DNA from 3 places in the Dietzia cercidiphylli genome. Region 2 is predicted to be linked to each of the others. Evidence: riboswitches for the same ligand, from Rfam matches in the RefSeq annotation. Region 2 holds a riboswitch; each other region holds the start of a gene.
What was found. A riboswitch is a leader RNA that binds a small molecule or an ion and turns the genes downstream of it on or off. The one in region 2 is predicted to bind cobalamin.

Region 1 (9,887 bases), on a different contig from region 2:
CCTCGGCGGCCTTGAGCGCGACGCCGGTCCGCAGGGCATTTCTCAGGAAAGCCATAGTGCACCTCTGTTCTCGGGGGAGCGCCAGTGTAGGCACAGTATCAGCCCGCCGCGACCGGGCGGCGCAGGAGGTACACGTCCATCACCCAGCCGTGCTCCGCGCGGAGCCGCTCACGATTGCCCCGCAGCTCGCCGAGGACGTCGCCGACCCTGCCCGCGAGCAGGCACTCTCCCGCATCGCCGAGGTTGCCGCCCCACCAGATGTGCCAGTCGGCCAGGTCCTCCAGCGGCAGGTCCGCGTTGAGCATCACCACCACGTTGTCCGCTCCGCCGGCGACGACCTCCGCCAGACGCCGGCCGGTGGTCACGGTGACCGTCCCGCCGATCTCGTGCAGGACCAGCCGGTGACGCGCCGCCAACACCTGTAGAGCGGAGATGCCGGGGATCACCTCGACGGCGAAGTCGAGCCGGCCACGGGCGAGGATCCGGTCGACGATCCGCAGCGTGGAGTCGTAGAAGGCGGGGTCGCCCCACACGGGCACCGCCACGTCGCCGGGCCGGTCCGCCAGCACCCGCTCCCACGCCAGGGACCGGGCCTCGTGCCAGTCCAGGACCACGCCGCGGTACCCGACGTGGGAGGAGGTCGACCGCGACGAGCGGTCCCGCTCCGGATCGGCGACCCCCACCAGCTCGACGCCCGGCGCGTGGCGGGCGAGTAGCTGCCGACGGAGATCGACCAAGGGGTCTGAGGCCCCCTTCACCGCGGCCACGGCGTAGGCGGACTCCCGCAGGGCCGTGATCGCCTCCACCGTGATCTGGTCCGGCCCCCCGGAGCCGATCCCCACCACCCGCACCCGGCGGCGCGGGGTGCCGCCGGCCTCCCCGGCCGGGAGGCGGGACACCCGGTCAGTCACCGTGGGTGTCCTCGAGGTCGCCCTCGACGTCCAGGTAGACCTGCCGCATCCGGTCCATGATCTCGGCGTCCGGCTCGGCCCACAACCCGCGGTCGGCGGCCTCGGAGAGCCGCTCGATCATCCCGCGCAACGCCCACGGGTTGGACCGCCGCAGGAACTCCTGGTTGGTCTGGTCCAGCACGTACTCCCTGGCCAGCGTGTCGTACATCCAGTCGTGCACGACCCCTGCGGTGGCGTCGAACCCGAAGAGGTAGTCCACCGTCGCGGCCAGCTCGAAGGCCCCCTTGTAGCCGTGCCGCTGCATGGCCGCGATCCACCGGGGGTTGACCACGCGAGCCCGGAACACCCGGACCGTCTCCTCCGCGAGCGACCGGGTGCGGATGGCGTCCGGCGTGGTGGAGTCCCCCACGTAGGCGCGGGGTTCGGCGCCGGTGAGCGCTCGCACGGTCGCGATCATCCCGCCGTGGTACTGGAAGTAGTCGTCCGAGTCGGCGATGTCGTGCTCGCGGGTGTCGATGTTCTTGGCGGCCACCGCGATGCGCCGGTAGTTGGTGCGCATGTCGTCCGCGGCCGGGACGCCGTCCAGGTCGCGGCCGTAGGCGAAGCCGCCCCACCGGGTGTAGACCTCGGCCAGGTCCCGGTCGTCCCGCCAGTTGCCGGCCTCGATGGTCTGCAGGATCCCGGCGCCGTACGACCCCGGCGCGGAGCCGAAGATGCGGGTGGTCGCACGACGGTGGTCCGAGTGCTCGGCCAGGTCCGCGCGAGTGTGGGCGGCGACATAGTTCTGCTCGGCGGGTTCGTCGAGGTCCGCCACCATCCGGACGGCGTCGTCGAGCATGGTGATGACGTGCGGGAAGGCGTCCCGGAAGAAGCCCGAGATGCGGACCGTCACGTCCACGCGCGGGCGACCGAGCTCGGCGGCCGGGACCACCTCGAGACCGTTGACCCGGCGGGAGGCCTCGTCCCACTCCGGGCGGACGCCGAGCAGGGCCAGGACCTCGGCCACGTCGTCGCCCGAGGTCCGCATGGCCGAGGTGCCCCAGATCGACAGTCCCACCGAGCTCGGGTACTCACCGGTCTCCGCCACGTGGCGGTCCAGCAGGGAGTCGGCCATCGCCTGGCCGGTCTCCCAGGCCAGCCGGGACGGGATCGCCCGAGGGTCCACGGTGTAGAAGTTGCGGCCGGTCGGCAGCACGTTGACCAGGCCGCGCAGGGGCGAACCGGACGGTCCGGCGGGCACGAACCCGCCGTCCAGGGCGTGCATCACCGCATCCAGCTCGTCGACGGTGGCGGCCAGACGCGGCACCACCTCGCGGGCGGCGAACTCCAGGACGCGGCCGACCTCGTCGTCGTCATCCAGACCCGCGGCGGTCAGGACCTGCGGCACCGCCGTGAGGTCCCACCCGCGGGCGTCCATGTCCTCGACCAGCGCCCGGGCCCGGGCCTCCACGCGGTCGACCTCCTGGGTCGGGGCGTCCTCCCCCAGCCCGAGGGCGCGGCGCAAACCGGGAACTGCGCCGAACTCGCCGCCCCACACCTGCGAGGCGCGCAGGATGGCGAGCACCAGGTTTACCCGGGCCTCGCCGTCCGGCGCCTGACCCAGCACGTGGAGTCCGTCGCGGATCTGGACGTCCTTGATCTCGCAGAGCCACCCGTCGACGTGGAGCAGGAAGTCGTCGAACTCCTCGTCCCCGGGCTGCTGCTCCAGGCCCAGGTCCTCGTGCATGTGCGCCGACCGCATGAGGGTCCAGATCTGCGCGCGGATGGCCGGCAGCTTGGCCGGGTCCATGGACGCGATGTTGCCGTACTCGTCCAGCAGCTGCTCGAGGCGGGCGATGTCGCCGTAGGACTCGGCGCGGGCCATCGGCGGCACCAGGTGGTCGACGATCGTGGCGTGGGCGCGGCGCTTGGCCTGGGCGCCCTCCCCGGGGTCGTTGACCAGGAACGGGTAGATCAACGGCATGTCGGCGATCGCCGCGTCGGTCGCACACGCGGCCGACAGCGCGGCGTTCTTGCCCGGCAGCCACTCCAGCGAACCGTGCTTGCCGATGTGGACCAGCGCGTGGGCGCCGAAACCCCGCGCGAGCCACCGATAGGCGGCCAGATAGTGGTGCGAGGGCGCCAGCTCGGGATCGTGATAGATCGCCACCGGGTTCTCACCGAACCCGCGGGGCGGCTGGATCAGCAGGACGACATTGCCGGCCTGGATGGTGGCCAGGACGATCTCGCCGGCGTCGTTGACGAACAGCTGACCGGGCGCCTGCCCCCAGGCCTCGACCATCTCCGAGCGCAGCGACTCGGGCAGGTCCGCCGCCCACCGGAGGTAGTCGTCCGTGGAGATCCGTACGTGACTGTCGGTGAGCTGGGCGTTCGTCAGCCACTCCTCGTCCTGTCCGCCCGCGGCGATCAGGGCGTGGATCAGGGCGTCGCCGGCGGCGGTGTCGTCGGCGTAGGTGCTGTCGGTGCCACTGTCGGCGACGTCGAGGAACCGGGCGATCGGGCTGTCGTCGGGGCCCAGGTCGTAACCCTCGTCGCGCATCCGGCGCAGCAGTCGGATGGTCGAGACGGGGGTGTCCAGGCCGACCGCGTTGCCGATCCGGGAGTGCTTGGTCGGGTAGGCCGAGAGCACCAGGGCGATCCGGCGGTCCGCCGCGGGCACATGACGCAGCCGGGCGTGCGAGACCGCGATCCCCGCGACGCGGGCGCAGCGTTCGGGGTCGGCGACGTAGCGAGGCAGCCCGTCGGCGTCGATCTCCTTGAAGGAGAACGGCGCGGTGATGATCCGGCCATCGAACTCGGGGATCGCGATCTGGTTGGCCGAGTCCAACGGGTTGACGCCGTCGTCGGAGGCCTCCCAGTCCTCCCGACTCCACGTCAGGCACAGTCCCTGCAGGACCGGGATGTCGAGCGTGGCGATCCGTTCGACGTCCCACGTCTCGTCCTCGCCGCCCGCGCTCACCGCGCCCGGCGTGGTCCCGCCGGCGGCCAGGACCGTGACGATCAGCGCGTCGAGCGTCCCGAGTGCGTCGAACAGCTCGTCGGGCGCCGATCGCAGGGACCCGGCGAACACGGGCACGCCGACGGCCTGCCCGGTGGCGTCGATCGCGTCGGCGAGCGAATGGGCGAACCCGGAGTTCCCGCTCACCTCGTGCGCCCGGTAGTAGAGCACTCCCACGCGGGGAACGCGCCGCGACTGGTCCACGCGGGGAACGCCCGGCGACTGGTCAGTTCCGCTCACGTTCTCCCAGGTCCCGTTCCGGGAATCGCGTCGTATGTGACCACTCGCCGGGGAGTCGGGGGAATCGGCGGCACCCGGCCGCGGCGGCATCCCCCACACCGGGACGCTCTCCGGGGGCGCGAACCCGGTCCCGGTGAGCAGCACGGTGTCCGACAGGAAGGCGTGGAGCTGGGCGAGGTTCCGCTCGCCGCCCTCGGCCAGGTAGCGGTGGGCCTCGGCCGCGATGCCGATCGGGACGGTGGAGAGCTCCATCAGGTCGGCGTCCGGGGCCTGCTCGCCTCCCAGGACGACCACCGGCCGCCCCGAGGCCATGACCGCGGCGAACCCGGGCTCCCACGACCGCCGCGACCCGAGGATCCGGACCACCACCAGGTCGGCGCCGTCGAGCAGACCGGGCAGATCCGCCTCGACGTCCAGGCGGGACGGGTTGCCGAGCGTCCAGTCCGCCCCGGAGGCCCGCGCGGAGAGCAGGTCCGTGTCGGAGGTGGACAGCAGGGTGATGCGCGGTGGCTGGCTCGAGTGCCGAGGCGGTGCCGTGTCCTCCGGTGATGCCGTGTTCTCCGGCGATGCCGCGTCATCTGATGGTGCCGAGGCGTCCTCAGGGGACGCCGAACGCCGGTCATGGCGCATGTTCTTCTCCAAACCCTCGTGGAACATGACGCCGTGGCCGGTCTCCTGGCTTTCGCATCGACGCCGCGCGACCGACCTTCCCGGGCCTGGGCCCAGTGGTCTCCGCCCCGCTCTGGGACGGACGAGGGTGCGCGACTTACGCGACTACAGTGGCGAGGGCCGCGCCGGCTTTTCCTCCGGCTTCCCGAGCACCACGGCACCGGCGAGCCTATCCGGCGCCGGTCCCCCGCGGATGTCCGGCCGTCGGCTCCCCGCTCCCCGCGAGCCACCTCTGGCTGCCACACTGTGCCCCGTGAGAGCTTCCGGACCGACCCGCCGCACCCGCACCGACCTGTGCCCCGGTGTGCTGCGCCCGTGGCCCGCCGAGGACGGCGCCCTGGTCCGGCTACGAGTACCCGGAGGGCGCGTGTCGCCGGAGTCCCTCGCCGCGCTGCACAGGGTCGCAGCGAGATACGGCGACGACGACGTGCACGTGACGACCCGCGCGAACCTGCAGCTGCGGGCCCTGCCGATGAGCCGGGACGGGCGGCTCGCGGACGACGTCGTGACGGCCCTCGCCGCGACCGGGCTGCTGCCCGCCCCGTCGCACGAGCTCGTCCGCAACGTGCTCGTCTCCCCGCTCACCGGCCTGGTCGGCGGGAGGGCCGACCTCCGGCCCGTGACCGACCGGCTCGACGCCGGCCTCCGGGCGGATCCCGGACTGGCCGGGTTGTCCGGCCGATTCCTCTTCGTCCTCGACGACGGCCGCGGCGATCTCGTGGACCGCCCCGGCGACCTGGGGCTGGCGACCCTCGACGCCGACACCGTGCAACTCCGGGTGGGCGCGGACTGGTCGGCGGTGGTGCCCCTCGAGGAGGCGGCCGATCGCCTGCTCGACCTGGCGCGCGACTTCGCCGCCGCCCGGGGTACCGGCCCCGACGCGCCCTGGCACGTGCGCGAACTCCCGGTGCCGCTCGCCGCCGCCCGCCCGGGCGATGAGCGTCTCCCCACCCCGATCCCCGCGCTGCCGTACGGACCGGTCCCCGGCTCCTCGGGAAGGATCGAGCATGTCGGGGCCGGGGACGGTGTCCTCACCCGCGCCGTGATCGATCGCCTCACCGGCGACGACGTCACCGAGCTCATCGTCACCCCGTGGCGCGGCGTGCTCACCGTGCGCACGTAGACTCGCCGCTGTCCCACGGCGAGGAACCCGGTGCGAGTCCGGGGCGGTTCCGCCACTGTGAGGCCCGCTCGACGGGCCGCCAAGCCAGATACTGGCCGAGGGATCGACGCGCTCCCTGACGCGTCGCCTGAGACTTCTGACCGGGGCGAGAACCCCGAGGAGGACCCATGCCTGCTGTCCCCAGGCCGCCACGCCGCTACGACTACGTCGACGACGGGCCCGCGATCTACGTCGACTCGTTCGCGACCATCCGGCGCGAGACCGACCTGTCGGGCGTCCCGCGGGACGCCGAGCGGCTCGCCGTCCGGATGGTGCACGGCACCGGGCAGACCGACCTCGTGGACGACCTGCAGGTGCATCCGGGACTGGTGGGGGCCGCGCGCTCCGCGCTCGAGGCCGGGGCGCCGATCCTCTGCGACGCCCACATGGTGGCCTCCGGCATCACCAGGTCCCGGCTCCCCCGGAACAACGACGTGGTGTGCCTGCTGTCCGATCCCCGCGTGCCCGAGCTGGCCCGGCAGATGGGCACCACCCGCTCCGCCGCCGCCCTCTCCCTGTGGGGTGAGCGTCTCGACGGCGCCGTGGTGGCGATCGGCAACGCCCCCACCGCGCTGTTCCACCTGCTCGAAATGCTGCTGGACGGCGCCCCCCACCCGGCGGCGATCGTCGGGTGCCCGGTGGGCTTCATCGGTGCCGCCGAGTCCAAGGCCGCGCTGGCCTGCCTGGCGGACGACCACGGGATCGACGTCCCCTTCGTCACCGTCCACGGGCGACGCGGCGGGTCCGCGATGACGGTCTCCGCCGTCAACGCCCTCGCGCAGGTGGCCGAGTGAGCGCCGGTCCGGCGGGCACGACCGGCGAGGCGGGGCGACTGTCCGGGATCGGCGTGGGTCCCGGGGACCCCGAGCTGATCACCCTCAAGGCCGCCCGACTGATCGGCGACGCCGACGTGGTGGCCTATCACGCCGGGCGGGGCAAGGAGTCCAATGCCAGGCGGATCGCCGCAGGTCTGATCCCTGCCGGTGCGATCGAGGAGGTGCTGGAATACCCCGTGACCACGGGCGTCACCGATCACCCCGGCGGGTATGCGGGGGCGATCGCGGACTTCTACGATCGCAGCGCGCAACGCCTGGCCGACCATCTCGCGGCCGGGCGGGACGTGGTCCTGCTGGCCGAGGGGGACCCGCTGTTCTACGGCTCCTTCATGTACATGCACGACAAGCTCGCCGATCGGTTCGTCACCGAGATCGTGCCCGGCATCCCGGCGTTCGCCGCCGCGACCGCCGCCGCGGCCACCCCCCTGGTCCGCCAGACGGACGTGCTCACCGTGCTGCCCGGGACCCTGCCCGAGCCCGAGCTGGCCCGCCGCCTCGCGGACACCGACGGGGCGATCATCATGAAGCTCGGACGCAACTTCCCGGCGGTGCGCCGCGCATTGGAGGCCGCCGGACGACTCGAGGGAGCGGTCTACGTCGAACGCGCCTCGACCGACGCCGAGGTGCACCACCCGGTGCGGGACGTCGATCCGGCGACCGTGCCGTACTTCTCGCTCATCGTGGTCCCGGGTGACTCCCAGCAGGTCGACCCGTTCGGGCGGCGCCCCTCGCCACTGGGTGAGGGGACCGTGCGCGACGTCGCCCCGGACGGGGAGCTGCACGTGGTCGGACTGGGACCGGGCCCGGACCACTGGCTCACCGCCGAGGCCCAGCGCGTGCTCGCCGACGTCGACCACGTGGTCGGGTACGCGCCCTACGTCGACCGCGTCCCCCAGCGCGCCGGGCTCACCCGGCACTGCTCGGGCAACACCGTCGAGGTAGACCGGGCCAGGCTCGCCCTGGACCTCGCGCGCTCCGGCGAACGCGTGGCGGTGGTCTCCGGGGGCGACGCGGGCGTGTTCGGCATGGCCGCAGCGGTCTTCGAGGCCGCCGAGGACCCGCTGTACTCCCGCATCGACGTGCGGGTCGCGCCCGGGGTGTCCGCCGTCCAGGCGGTCGCCGCCCGGGCCGGGGCCCCGATCGGCGCGGACTTCGCCGTGATGAGCCTGTCCGACCGGCTCAAGCCCTGGGAGGTCATCTCCCGTCGTCTCGACGCGATAGCCGCCGCGGACCTGGTCCTGGCGGTCTACAACCCCGCCTCGCGCTCGCGCACCCGCCAGGTCGCCGCCGCCCGCGACGTCCTCCTCCGGCATCGCGACCCGGCCACCCCGGTGGTGGTGGGCCGCGACGTGGGCCGGGCCGAGGAGTCCCTGACCATCACCACTCTCGCCGAGCTCGACTGCGACTCGGTGGACATGAAGTGCCTGCTCATCGTGGGCGCGTCCGGGACCCGCGTCACCGAGTCGGGGCGGGTGTGGAGTCCGCGGTTCGTGCGGTCATGACCGCCGCTCCACGGGGTGAGAGAAACGACGACGACGACGGCGACGAAGGCGGAGGCGGAATCGGAGCTCCCGACCGCGACGCGCTGTGGCGGATCCTCGCCACCCGCCGCGACCACCGGCACTTCCACCCCACCCCGGTGCCGCGCGAGACCATCGATCGACTCCTCGAGGTCTTCGCGGTGGCCCCGAGTGTCGGGCTGAGCCAGCCCTGGCACGTCACCGTGATCGAGGACCGCGGCGTGCGCGAGGCCGTCCACGAGGGATTCCGCACCGTGCGCCGCGCGGAATCCGAGCGATTCGACGGCCGGCGACGCGCGCTCTACGACTCCCTGCGCCTCGAGGGCATCCTCCAGGCACCGGTCGGGCTGGTCGTCAGCCACAGGCCGCCCGCCGGGCCGGTCCTGGGGACCACGAGCGTCCCGGCGGCCACCGAGTACAGCGTGGTCGCCGCCATCACCCTGCTGTGGCTGGCCGTGACGGCCGAGGGCCTGGGCATGGGCTGGGTGAGCCTCGTCGACCCCGACCACCTCTCCGACAGCGTGCCCGTGCCCGACGGGGCCCGGCCCCTGGCGTACCTGTGTCTGGGACACCCCGCCCTCGAGCTGGACGAGCCGTTGTTGCAGACCGTCGGGTGGGGACGCAGGTCGCCGCTGTCGGTCGACTGGGTGTAGATCCGGGGCCGCGTGAGAACGCGGTTGCGGACCGAGTCGCTCAGAATCCGTACCTGACCGCCCGCGCGGCAGTGTGCGACCTCGGTCGCGGGCCCGTTCGGCAACGTACTCAAGCTGCGACCACCGTTGCCCTTCACCCGCTCGGACATCCCGTGGGCCGCGGACGCCCTCGACCAGTCACTCCGGGTCCTCACTGCGAGGAGGTGAACCCCTGAACCTCGACCGGTGTCGTCCTGGTGGTGGTCGATCCGTCTCCCAGCTGCCCGTTCCAGTCATGTGGTGATCAGTGGGCCGGGTCGCCGGCGGCGTCACATCCGGGGTACAGCGTGGCCGGATTGTCGGACTGAGTCACGACCCCGTCACTCGCCGAAGGCCTGCCGTAGTGCATCGCACTGCGCCCGGAAGAAGTCCTTACTGACCCCGGCGCGGGTGACGACCAGGTCGAAACCGTGGAACGCGCCCGGAACCGGGAGGAACTCGCAGGGCACTCCGGCTCGCTCCAGACGATCCGCGTACGCCTTGTCCTCCTCGAAGAACAGATCCACCGTGCCGACGCCGATCCACGCCGGAGCGACCCCGGCCAGATCAGGGTGGCGGGCCGGAGAGGCCGTGGACGGGTCGGCCCCGCCCAGGTAGCTCGTCCAGCCGAACCGATTCGATCGTGCGTCCCACAGTCGGTGTCGCCGGTCGCGGGTGTCGGTCCGGTCGTCCACCATCGGGTACGCGAGCAGTTGCAGCACCGGGGCGACGGGGCCCTCATCCCGGGCCCGGATCGCGAGCGCGGCTGCGAGCCCACCGCCGGCGCTCGCGCCGCCGACGGCGATCCGGCGGGTGTCGATACCGGGTTGAGCGGCCAGCCATCCGAGTGCCGCGTGACAGTCGTCGAGCGCCGCCGGGA
Region 2 (9,887 bases):
GCGACGTTGCCGCCCATCGAGTTGCCGATGATGTCGACCTTCTCGATGCCCTTGGCCTCACAGAACGCGTCGATCGCCTCGGCGGCGATCAGGGGGTAGGCCTTCTCCCACTCCAGGTCCGAGCTCCTGCCGAAGCCCGGCATGTCCAGCAGGATCGTGTGGAATCGCTCGGCGAAGACGGGGAAGTTGCCGGAGAAGTTGGACCACGCGGTGACGCCCGGGCCGGAACCGTGGAGGAACAGGACCGGGACCGTGCTCTCCGGCTCGGTCACGCTCTGCTCCCCCGCCTCGTGGAAGTGCAGCTCGAAGCGGCCGGCGGTGAGGGTCCTGCTGGTGGACTCGAAGTCGAGAGAGCTCATGGGAGTCACGATACTAGAACACGTTCTAGAGTCGGGCGCCTCGGCCGAAATGCGGGCGGCGTCGAAATTAAGTCAGCCGCGCGGGGAGTCCCTGAACATCCCCGCGCGGCGATGGCGAGGACTCTACTCGGAAATTCTCATGTGACAAGTAGGTAACGATTGTGGATTACGTCACATCGTTGATGTGGCGTCGACCGGCTCCTGCCGCGCCCGATGTGGAACGGCATGGTGACGGCGTGTCCAACTGCGGGATTCTGCTCAGCCCATCACCCGGTTCAGGAACGCGGTGGCGTCCGGCGTCGCCGCATAGACCGTCCCGCTGTGGTCCCTGTCCGGATAGACGTGCAACTCGAGTGGCTGGCGGTTCAGGGTCATCTCCGCCGCGAGGGACAGCGCGGAGGGCGCGGGCACGTCCAGGTCGAGCAGGCCCTGGCCCAGGAAGACCGGGCGGTCGTACCCGGTGGCCGGGGTCCCCATGTACCGCTGGAGATGGCCGAAGACGTCCGGGATGTCCCTGACCGGCCGGGTGAGCGCCTGGGAGATCTGGAAATCGCCCACCGCCGCGCGCATGTCCTCGTAACAGAGCTGTTCGGCGGAGTCGACCATCTCACGGCCCCGCGGGGTGAGGAACTGGTCGAGCTCGAACTCGGGGTGCTGGTCACGCAGGCCGGCGAGGATGTAGAAGGCGTAGAGGTTGAGGCCGGTGGGCAGCGACACCGGGGGGAAGCCCGGCCCGCCCCACTGGAAGAGGTGCTCGAGGTTGGCCGGCGCGCCGGTGGCCACGACGCCCCGGAAGTCCAGCCCCGAGGGCGCCCCCAGCTCGGTGGCCCGGGTGGCGGTGACCAGCGCGGCCCCCGCTCCCTGCGACTGGCCCACCAGGGCCCACGTGGGGGAGAGGGGGAGCCCGTCGGCCCGCGCGGCACGGACGGAGTCGATGATCCCCCGGGCGGCGACGTGCCCGTTCAGATAGCTGAGCAGGCCCGGCGTCCCGAGCCCCACGTAGTCCGCGGCCACGACCGCGTACCCCTGCCGCAGCCAGTGCCCCAGGTACTCGGCGTCGCGATCCGAGCGCGGGTGGGTCGACGGGGCGCAGTCGTCGCCGAGCCCGGTGGTCCCGTGTGCCCAGGCCACCACCGGCCACCCACCCGGCGGGGGTGTGCCGTGGGGGAGGAACACCGCCGACGTGGCGATCGCGGGGCGTCCGTGCTGGTCGATCGTGCCGTAGGCCGAGCGCACCGCCCGCCCGGCCTCCGGCAGCGAGAGCGAGGGGTCCAGCGGTACGGTCGCCGCGGTGACGCCGGGCGCGGGGATCGGGCGATCCCACTGGCGGGTGTCCAGTCCGGACCACCGCGGTGCCGGTTGGGCTGAGGCGGTGGCCGGCGCGAGGACCGCGGAGGAGACGACGACGAGGGCCGCGACCGCCGCGGCCAGCGGACGGCGGGAGCGGGTGGCGAAAGGGCGCATGAGCGGAGGATAAACCGGGCCGGGTCGACGCCGCCCCGGATCGGGTCGGGTCACCAGACCGCCCAGGGGACCCGCTCGATGAACCTGCTCATAGCACCACTGACGGGCACCTCGCGGCACGTAGCCTGTGCCGGTGACTACCAAGACCATCGACATCCCGGACCTGACCGGCCAGACGTGGCTCATCACGGGGGCGACCAGCGGCGTCGGTCTGGAGACCGCACGATCCGCCTCGGACCGCGGCGCCCGGGTCGTCCTGGCGGTGCGGGACACCGGGCGAGGACACCAGGTCGCGGACTCGCTCCCGGGCCCGTCCCGGGTCGTCGAGTTGGACCTGGCCTCGCTCGGGAGCGTGCGACGCGCCGCCGACGAGCTGCGCGGCGGGGAGGCCGAGCCGATCGACGTGCTGGTCAACAACGCCGGTGCCATCACGCCGCGACGCCGCGAGACCGCCGACGGGGTCGAGATGCTGCTCGGCGTCAACGTTCTCGGCCCGTTCCTCTTCACGAACCTCGTCCTCCCGGGTGTCCGCCGCCGCGTGGTGATCGTCGGGTCCAACGCGCACAAGGCCGCGACCTTCGACCTCGACGACCCCCACTTCCGCCGACGTCGGTGGACCCCCGCGGCGGCCTACGCCCAGTCCAAACTCGGCGACATGCTGTGGGGGCTCGCGCTGGACCGGCGGTTGCGGGACGGACGGGCCGAGGCCGCGGTGGCGGGGGTCGACGTGCAGCTCACGCACCCCGGGTGGGCGGCGACCGGGATCACCAACGCCAGCGGGAACGCCGTGGTCGACACGATGATCACCCGCGTCTGCTCGGTGTTCGCCCAGCCTGCCTCGCAGGCGGCGCTCACCACGATGTTCGCCGCCACCCGGCCGCTACCGCCGTGCAGCTACACCGGGCCGGACGGGCTGCGGAACCTCAGGGGGATGCCCACGCTCATCGGAAGGACCGCCGAGGCCTCGGATCCGGAGATCGCCGAACGGCTATGGGGGTTCGCTGAGGCCGAGACGGCGGGAGCCTGACTCGCGGTCGCCGGCCGGTCGTCACCTGCGTCCCGCCCCCAGGTGTGGCGCGGAATCGTCGCGACCCGTCCCACCAACGCGTCGGCCTCGGCCGCGGAGAGCGCGATCAGGGTGGGCGGTGCGGGTACCCCCGTCACCGGGCGCCGACGAAGTCCTCGACGAGGCGTGCGACCAGGTCGAGTTGTTCCACCTGCGGAAAGTGACCGGAGTCCCGCACGGACTCCGCCCTGCTTCCGACCGGTAGGGCCGACGCCAGCCGGGTCCACTCCGCGAGCACACCAGTCGGCGCTGCCGTGCAGGTAGAGCATCGGGACGGTGGTCCACGGTGTCCACCCTCCGGACCTCCGGGCGCGGGTCCTGTCGTATCCGACCTCATCGGTCCGTCGTGCGCCGTAGCGGTCGAGTCCGAGTCCGACCAGCATGGTTTGATCGAGGTCTACCGGTCCGACCATGGTAGACGCCGAGAATGCCAGTACAGCGGCCCTCAGGAGCCGTCGTTGGTTGGCGTCGGCGCACTCGCGCAGATCACAGCCGCAGAAGGCTCAGAGTCCGTACCCACCTCCTAAGTGAGAGCGTCGTACTCGCCGTCGACCCACCTGGCGTACCGCTCGGCCGAGCGTTGGACGGCGGCGCCGGCGTCGCGGGGGACGCAGCCGCCGAAGTTCGCGTAGATCCGGTCGACGTCGTAGCGCGAGACGTGCTCGGCGATGCGCCGGACCACCGCGCCGGACAGGGGCATCCAGTTGGGGAACGAACGCATGAACGTGACCCAGCGCGGATCGGCGACGGTGCCGATGGTGTCGCCCGTGAACAGCACCCCCCGGCCGTCGCGCGCGGTCCAGTGGACCACCGCGCTGCCGGGGAAGTGGCCGCCGGGCTGTGAGGCCCGGACCCCCGGCAGGATCTCGATCTCCTCACCCGGGTGGCCGCCGCCCCACACCACGGTGTTGCGGGGCCGCAGACCGAGCCAGTGCTCGTCCGGTGCGGAGACGTAGACCGGGGCGTCGTCGAAGGCGGCCGACCACAGTGACTGGACCCCGTACATGTGCGGGTGGGAGGCGATGAGGGCGGAGATGCCACCCCATCCGCGCACCGCCGCGACGGCCTCCTCGCTGATGTGGTTCGGCGCCTCGACCATCACGTTCCCGTGGTCGGTGCGGATGAGCGCCGGCTTCTGCCCGATCCCGGGACAGTCCCGGTGGACCAGGTTGATCACGTCCGCCTCGCGCTCCATGAACTCGATGCGCGCGCCGCGCGCGGCCGACGCCTCGGGGTCGGTCCACCGCTGGCCGCCGGCGGGGACGAACTGGCGCTCATCGGCGCAGATCGGGCACACGTCGGGCACCGGCTCGGCCCGCTCGACCCCGCAGGTGGCGCACTGCGTCACCGATCCGGAGCCGGCGGGGGTCACGAGATGTCCCCCTCCGTGGCGACCTCGTGCCATTCGTCCCCGACCAACACCTGGAGGTCGCCGTTGACCGGATGGGCGTCGGGCTGCAGCGTCACGGCGTGCTCGAGGGCCTCCTGGGCGTTGTCGAACTCGCCCAGATCGAGGGTGCGGTCCGGCGTGCGGAGGCGGAATGTCGACATGCCCCCAGTGTCCCCGTCCGGCTGCGCGGGTGCACTCGTCGTGACCACCACCACGCCCCCGCCCCCGCCACCACGCCGCCGCCGGCCCTCGCCCACGCCGCCGCCACGCCCACGCCCACGCCACCGTGGCTGACCGGAACCCCTTCCCGGGCGCCGGCGACAGGAGCACAATGTGCAGCAGCATCGCCGCTCGAGGAGGACTCATGATGTCGTCGTCGTCCCCGGTCCCGCCCCGGGACCAGCCGCACGGTCCGCCCCCCGGCTACCCCGACCTCGGCCCGGAGCCCGTGGACGGCGTCCGCCTGTTCACGGTGCCCGCGGTGCCCACGGCGGTCGTCCGGGCGACGAACGTGCCCATGGCCACCATCAGCGAGTTCTTCGACTCGGCGTTCGGCACGGCGTTCCCGGCGTTGTTCGCCGCGGGGGTGACGCCGGCTGCCGCCGCGTTCGCGCTGTACACGAGGATCGCCCAGGAGCCGGAACCCATGGCGGATTTGGAGATCGGCTTCCCCCTGGACGAGCCGTTGCCCGATCGGGTGGGCGGGGCGTCGGTGGACCCTGGCGGGATGCGCGTGGTGGCATCCGAACTGCCGGCGGGAGAGGTCGCCGTGATGAGCTACCTCGGTTCCTACGACGGTCTGGGCGAGGCGTGGGCGGGGTTCATGGGCGAGATCGGCTCCCTGGGACGCGCCCCGGCGAATCCGTTCTGGGAGTCGTACGTCACCGAACCCACGCCGGATATCGACCCCGCGACCCTGCGCACCGATCTGTTCTGCCCGGTCCGGACGCCCGACGACGCGGCCTGATCGTCCCGGCCACCCGCCCGGCCCGCCCGCCCGACCCGCCAGCCACCCGGCCCGGCCCGGCCCGGCCCGCCACCCGGCCCGCGTCGAGAAGAGCGTTCCGCGCACCCCTTTCTCGGCCGATGTGTGCGGAACGCTCTTGGCGACGGGCCTGGCGGGGGCGGGGCGGGGGATCGGCGGAGCGCCTGCGCGGGGGCCGGGCTACTCCATGTCCTCCAGCGAGCGGCCGGTGGTCTCCGGGATGAACTTGGCCACGAACAGCAAGGACAGCAGCGCCGACACCGCGTAGAAGCCGTAGGTGAACGTCAAGCTGAACTCGGCCATCGGCGGGAACGCGGTGGAGACTGCGAAGTTCGCCAACCACTGGGCGGCCGCCGCCAGACCGAGCGCCGCCGTGCGGATGCGGTTGTTGAACATCTCGCCGAGCAGCACCCACACCGCCGGGCCCCAGGACATCCCGAAGAACACGACGAAACCGTTGGCGGCGATCAGCGCGACCAGCCCCTGGGTGTCGCCGAGTTGGGGAGCGAGTTCGCCGTCGGGCCCCGGACCCATCGTGGCGGTGCTGAACATCAGGGCCATCACCGCGAGCGAGACGGTCATGCCGACCGAGCCGGTCATGAGCAGCCTGCGACGCCCGATCTTGTCGATCAGTGCGATGGCCACGATCGTCACCACGATGTTGGTGACCGAGGTGATGACGGTCTGGGTGAGCGCATCCGCCTCGGTGAAGCCGACCGACTGCCAGAGGGACGTGGAGTAGTAGAAGATCACGTTGATGCCCACGGCCTGCTGGAAGACGGACAGCACGATGCCGATCCACACGATCGGCAGGAGGTTCCTGCCGCTCGGGGTGAGCATGTCCTGCCACGACCGCTTCCTGTCCTCGCGGACCGTCGCACGGATCTCCTTGATCCGGTTGTCGACGCCGCTGGACTGGATGGTGCGCAGGACGTCCCTCGCCTCGCCGACCAGCCCCTTGGCCAGCAGGTAGCGGGGGGATTCCGGGATCATGAGCGCCAGTACGCCGTAGGTGATCGCGGGGACCAGCTCGGTGAGGAACATCCAGCGCCAGGCCTGGATCCCCAGCCACAGCTCCTCGATCGCGCCTCCGGCCACGGCTGCCAGCCAGGCGTCGGAGAGCAGGGCCACGAAGATGCCGGAGACGATCGCGAGCTGCTGCAGTGACCCGAGGCGGCCGCGTATCGAGGGCGGGGCCACCTCGGCGATGTACGCCGGCGCGATGACCGAGGCCGCGCCGACGCCCAGGCCACCGACCACCCGCCACAGGATGAGGTCCCACGGGCCGAACGCGAGCCCGGAGCCGATCGCACTGACGGTGAACAGCGCCGAGGCCAGGACCATGACGCGGGTGCGCCCCCAGCGGTCGGCGAGGCGGCCCGCGAGATACGCGCCGGCGATACAGCCGAGCAGGGCCGAGGAGACGACGAACCCGGTGAGACCGGCGTTCATGCCGAAGGTCTCCTGGACGGCGTCCACCGCGCCGTTGATGACGGCGGTGTCGAAGCCGAAGAGGAACCCGCCGAGCGCGGCGACCAGGGAGATGATCACCACCCTGCCGGTGTGGAAGGACTCCTCGTCCGAGCTCCTGGCCGAGACGTTCCGTGTGGACATGGCGTACCCCGTTCCCGGGCCGGATGGACGTCCTGATGTCTGGTGAACGGAGCGTAGGCCCGCTACCAATGTGGCGCAAGTCACATATTCTTTATCGATTGCGGCGTACGAACGCTCTGATCGAGAACACGTTCTAGGCTCGAGGTGTCTCGTCGTCATACCGAAAGGGCCACCGCCGTGAGTGCCTCCCCCGAGCAGATCCGTGCCACCGCCGACTCCTACATCGCCGCGCTGGTCGCCGGCGACCTCGAGGCGGTCCTGGACCTCTACGCCGAGAACGCCACGGTCGAGGACCCCGTCGGCAACGGCACCGTCCACGAGGGCAAGGCGGCCATCCGCGAGTTCTACTCGTCCGTGGTGGCGCTGAAGATCGAGGGCGAGGTGCTCGAGGCGCGCGTGTGTGGCGACGACCTGCTGTTCAACTTCGAGATCACCACCCACTTCGACGCCGACTCCAAGGCCACCATCAACGTGTGGGACCTCATGACCCACGACGAGCAGGGCAAGATCCGGTCGATGCGCGCGTACTGGACGCCGGAGAACATGCGCTGAACCGGGGCCGCGCGACTGGACTACCCTTCAGGCCATGATCACCGCCATCGTCTTCGTCCACGCCGAGACGGCGCGCATCCCCGAGGTCGCCGAGGCGATCGCCGAGATCGACGGGGTCTCCGAGGTGTACTCGGTGACGGGCACCATCGACCTCATCGTGCTCGTGCGGGCCCGCCGCAACGAGGAGGTGGCCGACATCGTCTCCGACCGCCTGAACAAGGTCCCGGGCGTGGTCGACACCGAGACGCACATCGCGTTCCGCGCGCTGTCCAAGCACGACCTCGAGGCGGCGTTCTCCCTGGGGTACGACGAGTAGACGCCGATCCGCAGCGGCCCCGCGCCCCGCGCCGCGGCCAGCGCGCCCTCCGCCCGATGCCACCGCGCCCGGTATCCGGTTCCGCAGCGGCGGCCCCCCGTGGGTGTTCCGGGGAGGTGCCCCCGCGGCCGTCGAGGCGGATGTGCATACTGTCACCACGACTTGCTGATCTCCGGATACGCAGGGGAAGACCGGTGAGAATCCGGCGCTGACCCGCAACGGTGTGCCGTCACCTCGGTGACGACGAGCCCGATTACCTGCCCGGAGGTACGCGACTCTGTCCATCGCCGCGGTCTGCGATCCGGAGTCCTGCACGGTCGGTGGCCGGTGTCGACGGTCGCCCGCCTGCGGGTCTCGTGTGTTCGTGGGCACACGACACGATCCGAGGTCTGATCATGTTCCGTCGCCAGTCCAGGTCCACCACGGCGCTCGCCGCGCTGCTCGTCACGGGCGTCGTCGTCGCGGGCTGCTCCCGCGGCGAGGCTCAGGAGAGCGCCACCTCGAATGAGGCGTTCGCCGAGCCGGTGACCATCACCAACTGCGAGCGTGAGTCCACGTTCGACGCCCCGCCCGAGCGCATCATCACGATGAACGCCCACGTCACGGAGACCCTCATCCAGATGGGTGCGGGGGATCGGATCGTCGGCCGGGGCTATGCCGATCGCGAGGACGTCCTGCCGGAGGTCGCCGAGGAACTCGAGGCGATTCCCGGGTTGGCCGAGGAGTATCCCAGCTGGGAGCAGATCGTCGATCTGGAACCCGACCTCGTGGTGGCCGGCATGCGCAGCGCGTTCGACGAGAAGGAGGGCCGGAGCCGGGACGCGCTCGACGCGGCGGGCATCGACACCTTCCTGTTCTCCGAGTACTGCGGCGACGGGTTCCCGGACGTCTCCATGCTCGAGACCGACTTCTCCCAGCTGGGCCGGGTCCTCGGCGTCGAGGAGGGTGCGCAGCAGCTCACCGACCGCATCGTCGACCGGATCGAGTCGGTCCGCGCCACCCTGGACGAGGCCGGGGTGACGGGGACCCCGACGTTCTTCTACGACAGCGGTGAGGCGGAGCCCCTGACGATCGGCGGCGTCGGCATCGGCCAGCTGATCGGCGAGTACGCGGGAGCCGACAACATCTTCATCGAGGGCGACCGGCCCTACCTCAAGACCACGTGGGAGATCCTCGGCGAACGCCGACCGGAGGCGATCGTCGTGCTCGACTACGGGGCCACCAGCGCCGAGGACAAGATCGAGTACCTGCGCAACCAGCCCATCATGGCCACCACGCCGGCGATCCGCGACGACCGCATCGTGGTGGTCCCCCTGGCCGACTTCTTCGAGAGTTCGCGGATGGCGACCTCGGTGGAGACGATCGCCCGCGAGCTCCACCCCGACGCCTTCGGTGGCTGATATGGCGACGGTCGTCCACGACCGTGGCGGTGGCGCGGGCGATGCGGCGACACCGGCTCCGAGCCGCCCCTCGGCGTCGTCCCGCCTCCCGTCACCGTTCCGCGCCACGAGCCCGTTCCGCGCCACGAGCCCGGGCCGCGAGACCGGCCCGCGCCGCGGCAGGCGGCCACTCGGACTGGTCCTCGCTCCGCTGCTGGGGCTTCTCGCCCTGGCCGTGGCGGTGGGGGTCTCTCTGGGGTCGGTGTCCATCCCCCTCGGAGACGTCTGGGCGATCGTCGCCCACCGCGTGGCCCCGGGGTCCTTCACCCCGTGGTGGTCCGAGGCCCGCGAGGCGATCGTGATCGAGTCCCGGCTGCCGAGGTCGCTCATGGCGGCGGCGGTGGGCGCGTCCCTCGCGGTGGCGGGAGGCGTCGCCCAGGCGGTCACGCGCAACCCACTGGCCGACCCGTACCTGCTGGGGGTGTCGTCCGGGGCCGGCTTCGGCGTCGTCGTCCTGACCGTCCTGGGCGTGGGTGCCGGGATGTGGGGCGTCTTCACGCTCCCGATGGCCGCCTTCCTCGGCGCCCTGCTGCCACTGGCCGGGGTGGTCCTGGTGGCCCGTCGCGCGCACGACACCACGGCGATCGTGCTGGTGGGGGCGGCCCTGACGATGATGTTCGGCGCGCTCAACACGTTCACGCTGTTGGTGTTGGGCGACGACCACCAACTGGGCACCGTCATGCGCTGGCTGGCCGGCGGGTT
Region 3 (9,887 bases), on a different contig from region 2:
CACCACCAACAAGCCCGGACGGGTGAAGCTCGGAACCGTGGGTGAGCCCCACGAGGGCACCGAGCTGAAGATCGACGAGACCACGGGCGAGATCCTGGTCCGGAGCCCGGCGGTGTTCGCCGGGTACTGGCGCAACCCGGAGAAGACGGCCGAGACCATCGACGCCGAGGGCTGGCTCCACACCGGGGACGTGGGCGAATGGGTCGACGGGACCCACGTCACGATCACCGACCGGATGAAGGACATCATCATCACCGCCGGCGGCAAGAACGTGTCCCCGTCGGAGGTCGAGAACGCCCTCAAGGTGTCCCCCTACATCAAGGAGGCCCTCGTGATCGGCGACGGCCGCAGGTTCCTCACCGCGCTCATCGGGATCGAGCTCGACACTGTCGGCGACTGGGCCACCCGCAAACGGATCGCCTACACCACCTACCGCGACCTGACGGAGAAACCCGAGGTCCGCGAGCTGGTGCAGGGGGTCGTCGACACCGCCAACGAGAGGTTCAACGCCGTGGAGCAGGTCAAGGCGTTCGCACTGCTGCCCAAGGAACTCGATCACGACGAGGGCGAGCTGACCGCGACCCAGAAGGTCAAGCGCTCGGCGGTGACGGGGATGTTCGCGGACCTCGTCGACGAGCTGTACGAGGGGGCACGATGACCCAGTTTCTCAGTGCCCTGAGCGTCGGTCTGGGCTCGGGTGCCATCTACGCACTCGTCGCGATCGGCTTCGTCATGATCTTCAAGGCCACCGGCGTTATCAGCTTCGCGCAGCCCGCGTTCCTCATGTCCGGTGCGATCATCGTCAGCTTCCTCGCTCCGGTGATGGGCTTCTACGTCGGAGCGATCCTCGGGGTGGTCGCCATCGGCGTCGTGGCTCTGCTGGTCGAACGGACGGCGATCCGACCGATGATCGGCAAGGCGGTGTTCATCATCGCGATCATCACCGTGGGACTGGATATCGTCCTCCGCACGATCGCCGGCATGTTCCTGGGTTCTCAACCGCGGTCGGTCGGGGACCCGTGGGGAACCGACGTCTCGGTGATCGCCGGGGTCGTCGTCCAACACAGGCACGTGGCGGCGTTCGTCACCGCCACGGTGATCGTCATCGCCCTCCTGCTGTTCTTCCGGTATTCCTCGGTCGGCCTGGCGATGCGGGCGGTCGCCTCCGACCAGGAGGCCGCGATGGCCCAGGGGGTGAGTGCCAGCCTGATCTTCGCGCTGTCGTGGGCGATGGCCGGTGCGCTGGCCGCGATCGCGGGGATCTTCGCCGCGACCGGCGGTCCTATCGGCAACACCCTGTGGTTGGTGGGACTCATCGCACTGCCCGCGATCGTCATCGGCGGGTTCGACTCGATAGGTGGCGCGATCATCGGCGGCCTGACCATCGGTATCGCCCAGGCCGTCGTGTCGACCTATCACAACCAGTGGTTCCCGGAACTCACCACCAATCTCGGACCGCTGATGCCCTGGATCATCATGCTGGCGGTGCTTCTCGTCAGGCCACACGGACTGTTCGGCACCAAGGAGGTGGAACGGGTATGAGCCATCTCGTATCTTCAGCGGACCCATCCGATACCTCGAGCGGGTCCCGCGGGTCGGCCGGGTCCGCATCGGGATCCCCGACGTCGCAGTCGGGGGCCGGAGGTCGGACCGGTTTCTTCGGACGGCCCCGCGGTCGGCCGGAGCTGTACTCCAGTTACCGGCAGGAACAGGCGCTGTTCAACACGCGCGCCAAGGCGGTCGGCGCCGCGATACTCATCGGAATCGCGGTACTCCTGCCGTTCAACGTCAGCGACGACCTGTTGCGGATCCTCGGCCTGGGACTCGTTCTGGCCATCGGCGGTATCGGGCTCAACCTGATCACCGGCTACGCAGGTCAGATCTCCCTCGGCCACGCGTTCTTCGTCGGGGTCGGGGCGTACACCGCATCGGTGGTGGCCGGCGATCCCGAAGGGCGCGCACTGGGCCTGGGCATCACCTTCGTCCCGGTGTGGATCATCGCCGCGGGTGCGATGGCGGCGCTCTGCGGGGTGGTCGTCGCCCCCTTGGCCACCAGGCTGCGGGGTCTGTATCTCGCGGTGGTGACGCTGGGCCTCGTGTTCCTCGGCACCTACATCTTCACCGAGTGGTCGAGTGTCACCGGGGGGCCGGGAGTCGGTCGCGAAGCACCGCGCCCCGTCGTGTTCGGCAACGACCTCACCCTGGACAGTGCGTTCACCTCGGACCAGAAGCTGTACTGGTTCTTCCTCGCACTCCTCCTGATCGGGGCGCTCGCGGCCCGGAACATCGCCCGCTCGCGGATCGGGCGCGCCTTCGGGGCGATCCGCGATCGCGACATCGCGGCAGGTGTCATGGGCGTCGACCTGGCGCGCTACAAGCTCATCGCGTTCACGGTCTCGTCGTTCTACGCCGGCGTGTGCGGGTCACTGCTGTTCGTCGCGAACCGACACTTCGGGCCGGAGCAGTTCGGACTGATCATGTCGATCCAGTTCGTCGCCATCGTCTTCATCGGCGGGGCCGCGACCATCTCCGGGTCGATCATGGGCGCCCTGCTGATCGCGTCACTTCCCCGGATCTCGGCGGAGGTCGCCCACCTGTTCCCGTTCATCTCCACTGCACCCAACGCCAGCCCCAACATCTTCGAGGTCGAGGCGATTCTGTACGGCGGCCTCATCGTGGCGTTCCTGTTGTTCGAACCGCGCGGTCTGTACGGCGTGTGGCTGCGAATGCGGATGTATTGGAAGAGCTTCCCGTTCACCTACTGAACCCACCCACTGAACACCTGAGGAGAACACCATGAAGTCGAAGACACTACGCAGCGGGGTGGCCGGCCTGTCGGCGATCGCCCTGGTCCTGGCGGGCTGTGGCCGCGACGACGGCGGAGACACCGAGGTCGCCGGCGTCACCGAGGAACCGTGCCCACAGGCGATCGATGACTCGAAGGGCTGCATCTACCTGGGAGCGATCACCGACCTGACGGGACCGTTCTCACCGATCGGCGCCCCGATGATCGAGGGCTCCCAGGCCTACTGGCAGAACGTCAACGAGAACGGCGGCATCGGCGACTACGAGGTCGACATGGTGACCCACGTCCGGGACAACGCCTACAACGAGACCACCCACTCCCAGGAGTACCGGGAGATCAGGGACCAGGTCCTGATGTTGGCCCACTCGATGGGCACCGCCCACACCAACGGCATCCTCGACGACACCCGGCAGCAGAACATCGTCACGGTCCCCGCATCCCTGGGGTCGAACTGGCTGTTCGAGGAGGGCGTCATGGAGTTCGGCACCAGCTACTGTGCCGAGGCCATGAACATGGTGGACTACGCCGTCGACAACTTCGACGCGACGAGTGTCGGCGCGGTGCACTTCCCCGGTGACTACGGTGACGACGCCGCCAAGGGCGCGGAGATCGCCGCCGAGGAACGCGGTGTCGAGTTCACCCGGTACACCACGGCCCCCGGCGGGACCGACGAGCAGACCGCGGTGATCCAGCGGATCCTGGCCGATCAACCGGACGTCGTGGTCCTCTCCACCAGTGCGATCGAGACCGGCGCCATCGTGGGTGCCACCGTCGCGCAGGGGTTCGAGGGCCAGTTCATCGGTTCCACTCCCACGTGGAGCGCCGGTCTGATGGGAAGCCAGGCCGCGCCGGCACTCGAGGCGCGCTACCTGCACGCCGGAGCGGTGGCTCCGTGGGGCCACGACTCGGAAGGCCACATCGAGATGCGGGAGGTCGCCGAATCCATGGGGACCGAGCCCGATGACTGGTTCGTCCTGGGTTGGGGTGCCTCGTCGGTCATCCACGGACTCCTGGAGCAAGCGGTCGAGAACGATGAGCTCACCCGAAGCGGTCTCTACGAGTCGGTCGACTCGCTGACGGGGGTCGACACCGGTGGGATGTTCGCGGAGGGAGCCGGGGACTACTCGGGAGACGTCAACGAGAACGCGTCCCGCTCGAGCATCATCAACCGGATCGAGCCGGGCAGTCCCACGGGCCTCGTCCTGGAGGAGGAGTGGTACGAGGGACCCACGGCGGCCGACTTCGAGTACACGGAGGCGTGCTACCTGATGTGACCGCCCTGAGGTGATCCTCTCAGCGGATACCGGCCGCCCGTCGACCACTGTCGACGGGCGGCCGGCTCGTTGAGGGACGCTCCCCCGCACGTCACCCGGTGGAGCGCATCGCGTCCCTGCGGCCCTGCGCATCGTGAGTTCGGGCGACGCGGGCGACCTCGGCCGCGAACCTCGCGGCCATCGCGGGGTGCCCGGCCCAGTGGGTGTGGAGGTACGACGCGTGCAGGGTCGGGGTCGCGAAGCCCTCGACGCGATCGGCCCACGTCCATGCGGCAGCTGCGCCGGACGTGCCCGCGCCGGCGTCCCCGGAGCCCACGCCGGCCGCACCGGAGCCCGGGGTGACCGTGGTGCGGTGGAACTCGTGGCCGGTGACCTCGGTGCCCGCCACCGTGAGGAGGTTCGTCGACCCCGCGGTGACGCGGCGGTAGCCCAGCGTGAGGCGCGGGGACATCGCCGCGTCCGCCGGCACCGCCCCGATCATCGGGGCGCCGTCGAGGGTGCGGCAGAGGTAGAGCAGTCCCGCGCACTCGGCCACGGTGGGCACACCGGCGCCGAGGGCGGTCCGCAGCGCCGTGAGCATCGGGCGGTTGGCGGCCAGTCCCGCCGCGTGCACCTCCGGGAACCCGCCGCCGAGGTAGACGCCGGCGGTGCCCTCGGGCAGGGCGGAGTCGGCCAGTGGGTCGAAGACGGCCACGTCGCACCCCGCGGCGTCGAGCAGTTCGACCGTCTCGGCGTAGCGGAAGGTGAAGGCGCGGCCCCCCGCCACGGCGACGACCGGTCGCCGGGGCCCGGACAGCGCCAGCGCCGGCGGTCCCGAGTCGGGCAGGCCCCCGACCAGTGCCTCCTCCGCGGACCAGGCCGGACCGGACAGCGCCGGCGCCGTGTGGGCCAGTCGCATCACCGCGTCCAGGTCCACGGAGGCGGCCAGGCGATCCGCGAGGTGGTCGAGGCTGCCGGCCGCCCCCGGTCGCTCGGCCGCGGGGACCAGGCCGAGGTGGCGGGACGGGGCGGTGACCTCGTCGTCCCGGCTCAGCACCCCGAGCACGGGGATCCCCAGTGGCTCGAGGGCGCGGCGCACCTCGTCCGAGTGCCGGACGGAGCCGGCCTTGTTGAGGATCACGCCGCCGATCCGGACGGACGGGTCGAACGTCGCCATCCCCAGCACCACGGCCGCGATGCTGCGCGAGGCGTGGGAGATGTCCACCACCAGCAGGACCGGGGTGTCGGTGAGGCCGGCGACGTGGGCGGTGGAGGAGAAGCCGTCGCCCCCGATCTGGCCGTCGTACAGGCCCATCACGCCCTCGATCACCGCGACGTCGGCCGGCCGCGGCGCGGCCTGCGCGCCGTGTAGCAGGAGGGGCACGATTCTGTGCTCGCCGACCAGGTGCGGGTCGAGGTTGCGGCCCGGCCGCCCCGTCGCGAGCTCGTGGTAGCCCGGGTCGATGTAGTCGGGGCCGACCTTGTGGCCCGAGACCGTCAGGCCCCTGCGCCGCAGGGCCGCCATGAGCCCGGTGGCGACGGTGGTCTTGCCGTGACCCGACGCCGGAGCGGCCACCACGAGCCGGGGCAGGTCGGTGCGCGATCCGGTCACCATTCGATCCCCCTCTGACCCTTCTGGCCGGCGTCCATCGGGTGCTTGACCTTGGTCATCTCGGTGACGAGGTCGGCGACCTCGATCAGCCGGGGGGCGGCGTCGCGGCCGGTGATCACCACGTGCTGCCGACCGGGCCGCGAGGTCAGCGTCTCGACCACGTCCTCGACGTCCACCCAGCCCCACTTCATCGGGTAGGTGAACTCGTCGAGCAGGTAGAGGTCGTGCCGCTCGTCGGCGAGCCGGCGCTTGATCTCCGCCCAGCCCTCGGCGGCGTCCGCGGCGTGGTCCTCCTCGGTGCCGTCCTTGCGCGACCACGACCAGCCCGAGCCCATCTTGTGCCACTCCACGGGCCCGCCCTCACCGGTCTCGGCGTGCAGGCGGGCGAGGCGTTCCATCACCGTCTGCTCGCCGATGCGCCACTTGGCGGACTTGACGAACTGGAACACCCCGATGTCCCACCCCTGGTTCCAGGCACGCATGGCCAGGCCGAACGCGGCCGTGGACTTCCCCTTGCCGGGCCCGGTGTGGACCATGATCAGGGGCTTGTTGCGGCGTTGCCGGGTGCTCAGCCCGTCGTCGGGCACGCGGGCCGGTTGTCCCTGCGGCATCAGGCCACCTCTCCCTCTGTCAGCGCCGTGGTGCGGCGGTCAGGGGCCGTGTGGGTGCGGACGGTGCGGGTCAGTCCCTCGGCCGTCACCTCGCCCAGCGGGATGTGCTCGGCGCCCAGGTGCGTGGCGAGCTCGGAGGCCAGGCCCATGCGGAACCGGCCGCTCTCGCAGTCCACCACCACCGACGCCACGCCTAGGGAGGCCAGCCCGGCCGCCGCGGCGCGGGACCGGGCGAGGGCGTCCGGGCCGTGGGTGGCGCGGCCGTCGGTCACGACGACGACGAGGGGTCGCCGCTGCGGATCGCGGACCCTCTCGACGCGGAGGAGCTCGGCGGCGGTGAGCAGCCCCTCCGCCAGTGGGGTGCGGCCCCCGGCGGGCAACTCGGCCAGGCGGGCGGCGGCCACGTCCACCGAGGAGGTGGGCGGCAGGGCGACCTGCGCGCCGGACCCGCGGAAGGTCACCAGCCCCACCTTGTCGCGGCGGCGGTAGGCGTCCAGCAGCAGGGAGAGGATGGCGGTCTTGACCTGCTCCATGCGGGTGCGCGCCGCCATCGAGCCGGAGGCGTCCACGCAGAACAACACCAGGTTGGCCTCCCGGCCCTCGCGGACCGCCGAACGCAGGTCGCGGGCGGACAGGAGCAGTCGCCCGCCGTCGCGGCCGGCCTCGCGGCCCCGCGCCGCCTGATGGGACGCGGCGGCGCGGATCGTGGCGGGCAGGTGCACGTCGGACCCGGTGAACCCGGCCGAGCCGGTGCGCCGGCCGGTGGTGGTGGTCGCGCGGGACCGGCGGCCGGAGACACCGTGGCCGGTCCCGGCGACGGTCAGCAGCCGCGTGCGATACGGGTCCGAGGCTGCCGTGACCGTTCCCGGCTCGGTCGCCGCGCCGCCCGGTCGGCCGTTCTCGCCGGCGTCGCGGTCCCCCTGCTGCGGGTCGCCGGTCTCGGTGCGGGTATCAGCGTCAGCGCCGGCGTCTGTGTCGTTGCTCGACTCCGACCTCGGCCCGTCCTCGTCCGCATCAGACTCGGTGCGATCGGTGCCCTCAGCGCCCTCGGTGTCTCCGGCGTCGCCCGGGTCCTCGGCTGATGCGCCGGACTGCGGGTCCTGCTGGCCGGTCGTGGAGTCGCTCGTGTTGTTGTCGTCGTCGTTCTTCGTGTCGTCTTCTCCCGGGCCGTCCGTGTCGGGGCCGTCGTCTCGCGGATCGGGCTCGTCGTCGTCCCCCAGGAGGCGGTCGAGGAGGTCCTCGTCGAGCCCCGGGGCGTCGAACGGTGCGCGGCGACGGCGGTGGGGGAGCGCCATGCGCGCGGCCACGCGGATGTCGGCGCGGGTGATGCGGGTCCGGCCCTCCCAGGCGGCGTGGGCGGCGGCCGTGCGCGCGGTGACGATGTCGGCGCGCATGCCGTCGACATCGAAGCCGGCGCAGACGGTCGCGATCGTGGTCAGCGCCCAGTCGGTGAGCTCGATGCCGCCCACGCGCTCCCGGGCGGCGACGATCCGCTCGCGCAGGGCCAGCTCGTCCGCCGCGAACGTGGCGGAGAAGCCCTCCGGGTCGGAGTCGAAGGCGACCCGGCGGCGGATCACCTCGGCCCGCAGCGCCGCCTCGCGCGGGGCGGACACCTCGACGGTGAGGCCGAAGCGGTCGAGAAGCTGGGGCCGGAGTTCGCCCTCCTCGGGGTTCATGGTGCCGATCAGGACGAAGCGGGCGGCGTGCTCCACCGACACCCCGTCCCGCTCGACGGTCACCCGGCCCATGGCGGCGGCGTCGAGGAGCTGGTCCACCACGTGATCGTGGAGCAGGTTGACCTCGTCCACGTACAGCAGTCCGCGGTGCGCCCGGGCCAGCAGGCCGGGCTCGAACGCGGTGACGCCCTCGCTCAGGGCCTTCTCCAGGTGCAGCGACCCGGCGATGCGGTCCTCGGTCGCGCCGATCGGCAGCTCCACCAGACGGACCGGCCGGTGCTCGGTGGGCGCGTCGTGGGGGATCGGACCGTCGGGGGTGTCGGTGCCGCGGTCGGACGGGGCGCTGGAGAACCTGTCACCGGCCACGACCTCGATCTGCGGCAGGATCCCGGCGAGCGCGCGCACCATCGTGGACTTGGCGGTGCCCTTCTCTCCGCGGATCAACACGCCGCCGGCCGACGGCGAGACCGCGTTCAACAGGAGGGCAAGCGCCATGTCGTCGGAACCGACGACGGCGCTGAAGGGGTAGTGCAGTGGCATGGGGGCTCCCGCTCTCGTCTGCCAGGCTGGTCAGCGCGAGGCCGGTCTCCGGACTTCCCGGCTCATCTCGGGCGTTCGCGCTGGACGCGTTCGCCTCAGAGGCCGGGTCACCGTAGCGGGCCCTGTGCCGGATTCTCACCGGCTTCCCTGATTCTCCCCTCCGCACCGCCTGGGGCGGGTCGTGGGGCACCTCGTGCTGTTGGGGTGTAGTTGTCTCTCCTGGCCGAGGCTACCCAGCGTCCTCGCGTTCCGGGCGGTCGGGCTCGGCGGGCGGGTTCGACGGTAGGGTTCCGCGTCATGAACGGACAGGTGGTCGTGGTGGGGATCGGCGGTGACGGCTGGGCCGGCCTCGACGAGGCCCGTCGCCGCGCCGTCCTGGGCGCCGACGTCCTGCTGGGCGGGGAGCGGCACCTGGCGATGATGCCGGACGAGGTGGTGGGCGAGCGCGTGGCATGGCCGCGGCCGCTGCGCTCGAGACTGCCCGATCTGCTGGCGCGCTACAGCGGCCGGTCGATCGTGGCCCTGGCCTCGGGCGACCCGCTGGTGGCCGGGGTGGCCACGACGTTGATCGGCCTGCTCGGCCCGGAGTCGGTGGAGGTGCTGCCGGCGGTGTCGTCGGTCGCGCTGGCCCGCGCCCGGATGCGGTGGCCAGCCGAGACGGTGGCGGTGCTGCGCGACCACCGCGAGCTCCCCGGTGTACTGGCGCCGGGGCAGCGGCTGGTGGTGTTGAGCGCCGACCGGCACACTCCTGGGGACGTTGCCAGGGCGCTCGCCGTCGCTGGTTTCGGGGACAGCGTGCTGACCGTCCTCTCCGATCTGGGGAGCCCGGCCGAGGCACGTCAGAGTTGTGTGGCGCGCGACTGGGATCCGGGCCGCGCGGTGCCCCAGCTGCACGTCCTTGCCGTGGAGTGCCTGGCCGGGCCCACCTCGCGCCCGCTCGGTGTGGCCCCAGGACTGCCCGACGACGCCTTCGAGAACGACGGCCAGCTCACCCGCCGCGACCTACGCGCCTCGGCTCTCTCGCGGCTTGCTCCGTCGGCCGGCGAACTGTTGTGGGACGTAGGCGCCGGCGCCGGATCGGTGGGCATCGAGTGGATGCGGGCACACCCGTCCTGCCGCACTGTGTCTGTAGAGGCCGATCCCGAGCGGGCCGCGCGCGTGGAGCGGAACGCCGCGCGGCTGGGGGTGCCGTCGCTGGAGGTCGTCCACGGGCGCGCGCCGCAGGCTCTCGAGGGGCTGCCGCAGCCCGATGCGGTGTTCGTGGGTGGCGGAGGCACCGCGCCCGGCCTGCTGCGGCAGTGTTGGGAGGCGCTGCGTCCCGGCGGCAGGCTGGTCGCTCACGCGGTGACGATCGAGACGGAGCGGGTGCTGATCGATGCCCGCGCGGAG

Region 1: linked by a shared signal. The riboswitch ahead of cobN (cobaltochelatase subunit CobN) and the one ahead of ABD250_RS17375 (ABC transporter substrate-binding protein) in region 2 are both predicted to bind cobalamin.
Region 3: linked by a shared signal. The riboswitch ahead of ABD250_RS10025 (VWA domain-containing protein) and the one ahead of ABD250_RS17375 (ABC transporter substrate-binding protein) in region 2 are both predicted to bind cobalamin.

What each region holds. Positions count from the first base shown of each region.
Region 1 covers NZ_BAAAQG010000012.1:160,854-170,740, forward strand. Annotated here, with positions in the region: gene ABD250_RS13020 (hypothetical protein) at 1-55, opposite strand, end outside; gene cobF (precorrin-6A synthase (deacetylating)) at 99-911, opposite strand; gene cobN (cobaltochelatase subunit CobN) at 904-4,806, opposite strand; cobalamin riboswitch at 4,798-4,990, opposite strand; gene ABD250_RS13035 (nitrite reductase) at 5,072-5,941, shown strand; cobalamin riboswitch at 5,941-6,055, shown strand; gene ABD250_RS13040 (precorrin-8X methylmutase) at 6,109-6,774, shown strand; gene ABD250_RS13045 (precorrin-2 C(20)-methyltransferase) at 6,771-8,318, shown strand; gene bluB (5,6-dimethylbenzimidazole synthase) at 8,315-8,989, shown strand; gene ABD250_RS13055 (alpha/beta hydrolase) at 9,349-9,887, opposite strand, start outside.
Region 2 covers NZ_BAAAQG010000024.1:118,905-128,791, forward strand. Annotated here, with positions in the region: gene ABD250_RS17330 (alpha/beta fold hydrolase) at 1-359, opposite strand, end outside; gene ABD250_RS17335 (lipase family protein) at 618-1,823, opposite strand; gene ABD250_RS17340 (SDR family NAD(P)-dependent oxidoreductase) at 1,957-2,850, shown strand; gene ABD250_RS17345 (MBL fold metallo-hydrolase) at 3,413-4,261, opposite strand; gene ABD250_RS17350 (tetratricopeptide repeat protein) at 4,258-4,440, opposite strand; gene ABD250_RS17355 (GyrI-like domain-containing protein) at 4,611-5,246, shown strand; gene ABD250_RS17360 (sugar porter family MFS transporter) at 5,445-6,878, opposite strand; gene ABD250_RS17365 (SgcJ/EcaC family oxidoreductase) at 7,056-7,430, shown strand; gene ABD250_RS17370 (Lrp/AsnC family transcriptional regulator) at 7,465-7,746, shown strand; cobalamin riboswitch at 7,904-8,025, shown strand; gene ABD250_RS17375 (ABC transporter substrate-binding protein) at 8,142-9,146, shown strand; gene ABD250_RS17380 (FecCD family ABC transporter permease) at 9,148-9,887, shown strand, end outside.
Region 3 covers NZ_BAAAQG010000009.1:15,836-25,722, reverse strand. Annotated here, with positions in the region: gene ABD250_RS10055 (AMP-dependent synthetase/ligase) at 1-658, shown strand, start outside; gene ABD250_RS10050 (branched-chain amino acid ABC transporter permease) at 655-1,542, shown strand; gene ABD250_RS10045 (branched-chain amino acid ABC transporter permease) at 1,539-2,765, shown strand; gene ABD250_RS10040 (ABC transporter substrate-binding protein) at 2,797-4,080, shown strand; gene ABD250_RS10035 (cobyrinic acid a,c-diamide synthase CobB) at 4,172-5,674, opposite strand; gene cobO (cob(I)yrinic acid a,c-diamide adenosyltransferase) at 5,668-6,282, opposite strand; gene ABD250_RS10025 (VWA domain-containing protein) at 6,282-8,498, opposite strand; cobalamin riboswitch at 8,521-8,707, opposite strand; gene cbiT (precorrin-6Y C5,15-methyltransferase (decarboxylating) subunit CbiT) at 8,796-9,887, shown strand, end outside.